2 regions of the Altererythrobacter arenosus genome follow, and region 1 is predicted to be linked to the other one. Evidence: predicted binding sites of a transcription regulator. Region 1 holds the regulator's gene; the other holds the start of a gene.
The links. The regulator LexA, encoded in region 1, represses DNA repair genes until DNA is damaged. The targets are predictions, from matches to a motif close to GTTCCNCNCTTGTTCT.
Positions count from the first base shown of each region.

Region 2: a site for LexA is predicted at 1,861-1,876, ahead of P7228_RS02100 (deoxyguanosinetriphosphate triphosphohydrolase). Genes of this name have one in related genera too.

Region 1 is NZ_CP121106.1:2,849,428-2,853,949, reverse strand. It holds gene P7228_RS14205 (ComEC/Rec2 family competence protein) at 1-1,540, shown strand, start outside; gene lexA (transcriptional repressor LexA) at 1,563-2,252, opposite strand; gene P7228_RS14195 (molybdopterin molybdotransferase MoeA) at 2,358-3,530, opposite strand; gene moaC (cyclic pyranopterin monophosphate synthase MoaC) at 3,536-4,015, opposite strand; gene trpC (indole-3-glycerol phosphate synthase TrpC) at 4,185-4,522, opposite strand, start outside.
Region 2 is NZ_CP121106.1:400,091-404,612, reverse strand. It holds gene P7228_RS02110 (alpha/beta fold hydrolase) at 1-823, shown strand, start outside; gene P7228_RS02105 (aspartate/glutamate racemase family protein) at 913-1,608, shown strand; gene P7228_RS02100 (deoxyguanosinetriphosphate triphosphohydrolase) at 1,909-3,078, shown strand; gene P7228_RS02095 (NAD(P)H-binding protein) at 3,071-3,763, shown strand; gene P7228_RS02090 (bile acid:sodium symporter family protein) at 3,812-4,522, shown strand, end outside.

The sequences.
Region 1 (4,522 bases):
GACGGCATGGTTTGCCGGGCTCGCGGCGACCGGGAGCGTCATCGGACCAATCGAGGTCGTCGAGCCTGCGCCGAAGCGCACAGCACTAGCGAATATTCAGCGCCGCCTGTCCGGCCATGTCCGGAGCCAGCTGGACGGGCCAGAGGGCGCCATTGCGGCCGCTTTCGCCAGCGGGGATCGCGGTGCCATCGGCCAGGCTGACGAGGATGCGATGCGCGATGCAGGGTTGACGCATCTCCTCTCGATCAGCGGGCTCCATGTCAGCGCGGTCATCGCGGCAGCCTATGTCCTGGCGATCAGGTTGCTGGCCTTGTGGCCAGCACTGGTGTTGCGAATACGCCTGCCGGTGGCCGCTGCGGGCATCGCTGCTCTTGCCGGTATTGGATACACCTTGCTGACCGGATCGCAGGTGCCGACTGTGCGTAGCTGTATCGCGGCCTTGCTGGTCCTCGGCGCGGTGGCATTGGGTCGAGATGCGCTCTCGCTGCGAATGGTGGCGGTCGCCGCAGTCTGTGTGATGATTCTCTGGCCGGAATCGATCGTCGGCCCAAGCTTCCAGATGAGCTTTGCCGCGGTCATCGCCATCGTTGCGCTGCATAACTCGGCTCCGGTGAAGCGCTTTCTGGCGCCGCGAGAGGAAGCCAGGGTTATTTGGTTCGCACGCCGCAGCGTGATGTTGCTTGTCACGGGATTGGTGATCGAGATCGCGCTGATGCCGATCGTTCTGTTCCATTTCCATCGCGCCGGAGTCTACGGCGCGCTGGCCAACGTGATCGCGATTCCGCTCGTTACCTTCGTGTCCATGCCGCTGATCGCGCTGGCTCTTGTGCTGGACATCGTTGGAGCAGGAGCGCCGGCGTGGTGGCTGGTGGGACATTCGCTCGACCTGCTCTTGTGGTTGGCGCATGTAACCGCCTCCCAACCGGGCGCGGTGAAGCTGATGCCGCAAATGAGCGATGGCACCTTTACACTGTTCGTCGCCGGGGGCCTCTGGATTGGACTGTGGAGCGGACGCGCCAGGCTTTTGGGACTGATCCCGGCGGGCTTCGCGACGATCCTGCTTCTGCTTACGCCGGTCCCTGATGTCCTGATCTCCAGCGACGGGAGGCATGTGGGGATCACCACGCAAGACGGCCGTTTACTGAGTCTGCGCGACAGTCGATCGGATTACGCCCTCGAGAACCTGATGGAGTTGGCGGGTGTCGAAGCGGAGCCGATTCCGCTGGAGGATTGGCCGACGGCGGGTTGTACCAGCGAATTCTGTGTCCTCTCGCTTGAGCGGGGAGGCAAGACCTGGTCCCTACTCATGGCGCGCAATCGCGTGCGGGTAGAGGAACGTGCGCTGGCCGCTGCCTGCGAGCGGGCCGATATCGTTATCGCAGATCGCTGGCTGCCGTCATCATGCCGTCCGCAGTGGCTCAAGGCCGATGCGCGCTTTCTTGAGCGCTCGGGCGGTTTGTCGCTCGATCTGGAGAATGGAACGATCACCAGCGTCGCCTTGAGCCAAGGCAAACATGGCTGGTGGCGCGGCGCCGATTAGCGGTTGAGGCCAACGGGCCAGATCAGTGATAGCGGCGCAAGAGCCCCGCGAGCTTGCCCTGCACGACCACTTCGTGCGGATCGTAGACCTGCGGATCGTACATGCCGTTGGCCGGATCTAGCCGGATCTTGCCGTTCTCGCGCCGCAAATACTTGAGCGTCGCTTCCTCATTGCGGACCAGTGCGACCACGATCTCGCCGTCTCGCGCCGTATCGGTCCGTCGCACCAGCGCGAAGTCGCCGTCGAAAATTCCGGCCTCGATCATCGAGTCGCCCGAAACTTCGAGCGCGTAATGCTCGCCCGGCCCAAGCAGCGCCGCAGGTACCGGCATCGAGGACTGCCCCTCGATCGCCTCGATAGGCGCGCCGGCCGCGATCCGGCCATGCAACGGCACTTCGATGATGTCGTTGGCCGGTTCGCGTGCAACCGCCTTGGTGGCCAAAGCCATGGTGATAGCGTCATTGGCGGGCATGGGGCGCTTGGCTGCCGGCGTCACATCCTCAGGCTGCTTGATAACCTCGAGAGCGCGCGCTCGATTGGGCAAGCGGCGAATGAAACCGCGCTCTTCCAGAGCGGATATCAGGCGATGGACGCCCGACTTGCTTTTCAGGTCGAGCGCATCCTTCATCTCTTCAAAAGAGGGCGAAATGCCCGTCTCTTCGAGCTTCTGCTGAATGAAGCGGATCAACTCGTGCTGCTTTGCCGTCAGCATGGCGAAAATCTCCCTTGGTCGCCCATTGTCGCCGGTTATTTCGCGCACCGATAAGGTGAACGAATGTGGAACAATTAGGAAACGATTTTCAGCAAGTCAAGCTATTCAGCCATTTTCCAACAGGTAGCATTCGACCGCTTCACCTGCGGATATGGGCGAAGCATCGATACCGCGAGCAATCAGACAATTGCTCGCAGCGAGAGCAGCCAGTGCCGAGGAATCCTGCGAATCGGCCGGTGTCACCGAAAGCCCGTCCCAAGACCCGCGAATGAATTCCTGCCGCGAACCACCGGCCGGAAGACTGCAACCTGCCTTCAGCGTAACCAGCCGCGGAAGAGTTTCGGCCGCACCCATGGCCGCCCTGACGCTGGGCAGAACGAACAGGAACGCGGTGACGAAGCTCGACACCGGGTTGCCGGGAAGGCCGAAGATGAGCTGATTCTCGCGCTGTGCGATGAGCAACGGCTTGCCAGGCTTCATCGCCACCTTCCAGAAATCGAGCGATGCGCCCCATTCCTCCAGTGCAGGGCGGATGAGGTCATGATCGCCGACCGAGGCGCCGCCGCTGGTGATCACGAAATCGGCTCTTTCGGCACTCGCAAACGCATCGACCAACGCCTGGCGATCGTCGGGGACGGGCCCGATGCGTTCCACGCGGCACCCCATCCGGGCGAGCAGGGTTGTTAGCATGGCGCCATTCGAGGCAGGGATCTGGTGCGGAGCGCAATCTTCCGGGGTCACCGAAAGTTCATCACCACTATCGATCACTGCGACCAGCGGAGCCTCATGTACGGGCAGGGTGGAGTGACCGGCGGTAATTGCGAGCGCCACCTGGGCAGCGCCGATCCGAGATCCGGCACCAAGCACCAGATCGCCTTCGGAAAAATCGAATCCGCAAGTGCGGACGTGTTTGCCGCGACCGGGCATGTCCTCGGTACAGCGAAGATGATCTCCGGTGCGTTCGGCGTTCTCCTGAATGAGCACCCGATCGGCTCCAGCGGGCATGTGCGCGCCGGTCGAAATTCTCACCGCCTGACCATCGATCAATGCGCTGCCAAAGGGGGCGCCCGCGCGACTTTCTCCGATCACGGTCCAGGGTCCGTCGCCCACTATCGCGTAGCCATCCATGGCAGACAGGTCGGCGGGCGGCTGGGTGCGGCGAGCATGGAGGTCTGAAGCGAGGTAGCGCCCGGCGGCCGCCGCCGCATCGAGCTCCACCACCGGCATCTTGGGTGCGAGGGCGAGGGCGCGCGCCTGCGCCTCCGCAACGCTGAGCATGGCGCTCAAGGGCGTGCCTCCGCTTGCCAATGGCCGGACTTCCCGCCGAGCTTTTCGAGCAAGCGAACCTCCTCGATCACCATCCCTTTATCGAGAGCCTTGGCCATGTCGTAGATTGTGAGAAGCGCCACCGTGGCTGCGACCATGGCTTCCATCTCTACCCCGGTTCTGGCCGTGAGCGAGGCGGTGGCGGTGACGCGCACGCCGCCTTCCTCGAAGGCGAAATCAACAGTTACTGCGTCGAGTCCCAGCGGATGACAGAGCGGGATCAGGTCTGAAGTCTTCTTCGCCGCCATGATCGCCGCAATGCGCGCGGTGCCGAGCACGTCGCCCTTGGGAGCATCACCAGCCTTGATCGCGGCGAGCGCGGCATCGCTCATGCGGATAAAACCCCCGGACACCGCCTTGCGAAGCGTTTCGGGTTTGGCGCCGACGTCCACCATGTGCGCGGCTCCACTGTCATCGAGGTGGGTCAATTTGCTCATTCGCTTGCTCATCACCGGTTCGCTCAAATCCTACTGGATGGAACACATGGAACACAGTCAAAGAGAAGGAAACCGCCAAGTTTCGACCACGGAAAATCTGAAGGGCGACAGCAGGCGAGTGCGCGGAGACATCTGGGCATGATGGCACGCCTCGCGGCAGTAGGACAGGTCAGCCGTGCAACAGCGCCTTGGTAGCAGCAGATACATCAGCTTGCCGCATGAGGCTTTCCCCGACGAGGAAGCTGCGCACTCCGTTGCGTGCCAGCCTCTCGCAATCGGCATGCGAATTGATACCGCTCTCGCCGACAAGCAACGCACCTTCAGGGGCGAGAGGAGCTAGTCGCTCGGTAGTTGCCAGATCGGTCGTGAATGTTTTGAGATCGCGATTATTGACCCCGATCAGACGTGAGTTGAGCCGCGCGGCGCGTTCCATCTCTGCCTCGTCATGGACTTCGACCAGCACATCCATTCCGCGTTCCAGCGCGGCCGCCTCGATCTCCAGCATCT
Region 2 (4,522 bases), 790 kb from region 1:
GACCGGTGCCGTGATCCATCTGCGCGACGAGGGGCCGCAGGACGGCCTGCCGATAGTCCTGCTCCACGGATCGAATGCGGATCTTCACACCTGGCAGCCCTGGGCTGAAGCATTGAAAGGGGATTATCGCGTCATCCGTTTCGACCAGGTGGGGCATGGCCTGACCGGCAGCGATCCGCAGGGCGATTACACGATCGAGGGCTATGTCGCGGATATCGACGCCATTGCCGAACGCCTTGGGCTCGACCGCTTTGTCCTCGCCGGCAACTCGATGGGCGGGAGCCACACCGTCGCTTATGCGATGGCGCATCCCGAGCGGTTGCTTGGCATGGTGCTGGTCGATCCCGGCGGTGCGCCGATCAACCGCGATGGCGGGGGAAACCTGGCATTCAAACTGGCCGCGATGCCCGGTGTCGGCAGTTTCATGAGCCAGTTTCTGCCTCGCTCGCTGGTCGAGCGAAGCCTTTCCCAAAGCGTGTCGAACCAGGCTGTCGTCACCCCGGAGGCGGTCGATCGTTACTGGGAACTGGCGCGCTATCCCGGCAATCGGGAGGCGACCCGGATCCGCTTCAATCGCGGGTGGAAGGCATTCGATGCGGGCGATATCGGGGCAATAGGCGTGCCGACGCTGATCTTGTGGGGCACCGAAGATCGCCTCATTCCGGTCGAGGCGGGCCGCTGGTTCGACAAACATCTCCCCAACAGCACGCTCATCGAATACGAGGGGATCGGCCATTTGCCGCAGGAAGAAGCCGCCGATCGCAGCGCGCGCGATCTGCGGAACTGGCTCGCTACCGCGCCGTTAAGCAACGAACAGCAATAAATCAGGCGATTTTCCGGAGCCTATGGACGCTGTCGGGCCCGCCCCGCTAGGCTGGCTGTGGGGAGTGAGTGAAGGAAGAGGGAACGGCGTTGCGCAAATTGGGCATGATCGGGGGTATGAGCTGGGTCTCGACCGCCATGTACTACGACAACATCAATCGGATCGTTCAGCGGAATTCGGGTCCGATGGCGAGCGCACCGCTGCTCATCGAAAGCCTCGACTTCCAGCAACTGTACGGCCTGCGCGAGGACAACGACTGGGATCGCGCAGCGCGGGTTCTGGTCGACAGCGCAAAGCGGCTCGAACAGGCCGGTGCGGAAGGACTGATCATCTGTGCCAACTCGATGCACCGCGCCTACGACGAGGTCGCCGGTGCCATCGATATTCCGATCATCCACATCGCCGACTGCGTCGGCCAGGCGATGAAGGATGCCGAGTGCAAGAGCGCCGCTCTCATCGGGACCCGCAATGTCATGACCGAAAGCTTCTACCGGCAACGGTTGGTGGCGCATGGTGTGGACTTGCTCCCTCCCGACATGACCAATGTCGAAGCGGTCGACCGGATCATCTACGAAGAACTGATGGTGGGCAAGGCGACGCGCGATGCAGAACGCACGCTCCGCACCATTATTACCCGCAAGGAGCAGGAAGGAGCGCAGGCGATCGTCCTTGCCTGTACCGAGCTCGACATGGTCGTGGATGTCGACGCCAATATTCTGCCGATTTTCGACTCGACCCGCATTCATTGCCGGGTGGCCGCGGACTGGATTCTCGGGCGGGCCTGAAACAACAATTGTTTCAATTTGGCGCAGGTCGTCCCCAGTCGGCAACAACTTGTCGATTTTTTACAAGTCCGGCTTCACTTTCGACAGAAGTGATGTAGTGAACTTTCAAGCGCAGAGTGGTTTCAACAGTAACCAACCCCTGCGACGCAGAGAACGCTCTGGCCTTTCGGGTCGCATGCCGTTTGGCCATCAGAGCCGCCCAATCCCACAGGGAGGGCGGCTCTTTTTCTGCCAGCAATCAAGTAGATCGATGTTTCCCGATTGTTCCCGTTGTCGTGCACCGGGCGGTCCCCTAATCGCATGAAGGTGACGAACAGGGCCCCCTACGCAGCAGATCCCGCCAATTCGCGCGGACGTGAGTTCGATCAGGACAGGGGCGGGGCACGTGGGCCACGGAGCGAATTCCAGCGCGACCGCGACCGGATCATCCATTCGATGAGCTTCCGTCGATTGCGCTCGAAGACCCAGGTCTTCATCGCTCCCGATGGCGATCACTATCGCACCAGGCTCACCCATAGCCTCGAAGTCGCGCAAATCGGCCGGGTCATCGCGCGGGCGCTCGGCCTGGATGAAGACCTGACCGAAGCCCTGTGCCTGTCGCACGACCTGGGCCATCCGCCGTTCGGCCATGCGGGCGAATCGGCCTTGTGCGAAGCTATGCAGCGCCACGGGGGGTTCGATCACAATGCGCAGACGCTGCGCACGGTCATGCGGCTCGAAAGCCCATACCCCAAACATGACGGGCTCAACCTGAGCTGGGACCTGCTCGAAGGGATTGCCAAGCACAATGGGCCCATCGCGGCGCCGAACTGGGCGATGGCCGAACTCGACGAGGCCTATGCACTCGACCTCTATCAATGGCCCTCGCTCGAGGCACAGGTGGCAGCGGTGGCGGATGACATCGCCTACGACAATCACGACATCGACGATGGGCTTCGCGCCGGTTTTCTCGACCTCGAAGACCTGCTGACCTTCGATTTCCTCGCAGACCAGTGGCGGGCCGTCGAAAAACGCTTTCCTAATGTCCCCCGCGATCGCCAGTTGCGCGAACTGGTGCGCGACCAGATCGGCCTGATGGTGAACGACGTGATCGAGCACACCAAGGTTCAGGTCGATGGGATAGGATCGGTGGCGGAAGTCCGTGACGCGGGCCGACAGCTAGGCGGATTTTCTCCCGCGCTCGCAGTCCAGGAACGCGGTTTGAAGAAGTTCATGTACGAGAAGCTCTATTACCATCCCGAACAGGTCGGCACCGCAGAGCGCGCCCGCGACGTCGTTGCGCGCCTGTTCGCGGCCTATTCGCAGGACGCCACCTTGCTGCCCCAGGAATGGCAGGATCGGCTGCCGGAGCATGACCCGGCGCGCAGCCGGATCATCGCCGATTTCATCGCCGGGATGAGCGACCGGTTCGCGATGGACAGTTGTGCGGTGATCTACGGCGAATATCCCAAGGGGCTGACCAATGTCTGAGCGGGTGCGTGTCGCGCTGGTCGGTTCGACCGGATTGATCGGCCGCTCGATCATCGAGGAGGCCAATGCCAGCGACCAGATCCAGCTGATCGCGATCTCGCGTCGCGAAATCCGTGTGCCTGACGGGGTGAAGATGGAAATGATCCTCGCCGATCCATCGGAGTGGGACGAGGTGCTGAAAACCGTTCGGCCGATCTCCCTCATCAACGCGCTTGGCACGACCTGGAAGCGCGCGGGGAAGGATGAAGAGGCCTTTCGTGCGGTCGATTACGACCTCGTGCTGGAGACGGCTCGCAACGCAGTGGCTGCCGGTTGCGAGCGCATGGTCACCATCAGCTCGGTCGGCGCGAGCCTGCAGTCGAAGAACTTCTACCTGCGGGTGAAGGGCGAGGTTGAGCGCGATCTCGCCAAGGTCGGCATGAAGCGCCTCGATATCCTGCGCCCCGGCCTGCTCAAGGGATCGCGGCAGAGCGACTTCCGGGTGGGAGAAGGTTTGGCCAAGATCGCCAGCCCGCTGATCGACCCGCTGCTGCGCGGTACCAAGAGCGCCTATCGCTCGATCGACGCCAGGATGGTGGCGCAGGGCGCGCTCGAGCTCTCGCTGCGCAAGGCGGCGGGCAAGTTCCCGCACGACAACGACGGTATCCGCCGCGCCGCGCGCGACTGGAACAACCGCACCAGCTAGGCACGACCCGGGCGCTAGGCTAGGCAATGCCCCGAAGGGGAGGGGCATTTGATCCGCCAAGCGACGAACCTGTTCGCATTCTGGACCGTCTTGGGTTCCGCCTGGGCGTGGTTCGTGCCGCCGCACTTTCTGTGGGTGGTCGACGGGACCTTCCAGCCCTTTGGCCAATCGCTGGTGAGCGTTCTGCTGGGCGTCATCATGCTCGGCATGGGATTGACGTTGAGTCCGCAGGACTTTCGCAGGGTCCTCACGATGCCACGCGCCGTTGCGGCTGGCGTGGGCCTGCAATTCACCGTGATGCCGATGGCAGGCGTAGGCTTCGCGACGATCTTCGGACTCGAGACCGGGCTGGCTGTAGGGCTGATCCTTGTCGCATGTTGTCCCGGAGGGACCGCGTCGAATGTCGTGACCTATCTGGCGCGCGCAAACCTGGCGCTTTCGGTAACGATGACCCTGGCATCGACTATGATTGCGATCATTGCCACCCCGCTGCTCACCGGCTGGCTCGCCGGTGTGTTCGTCGAGATCGATCGGTGGGCACTGTTCAGGGGCATGGTGACGGTCGTGTTGCTACCCGTGATCGCCGGAGTACTACTCAACCGGCTATTTCCGACTACGACAGCGCGCATCGCGACTATCTCACCATTAGCATCGGTTATCGGCGTGGTGCTGATCGTCGGCGGAATCATCGCTCAATCCAAGACGCTGATCATCGAACATGCCGGCGTGCTGCTGGTGGCGCTGTTCCTGCTGCATGCG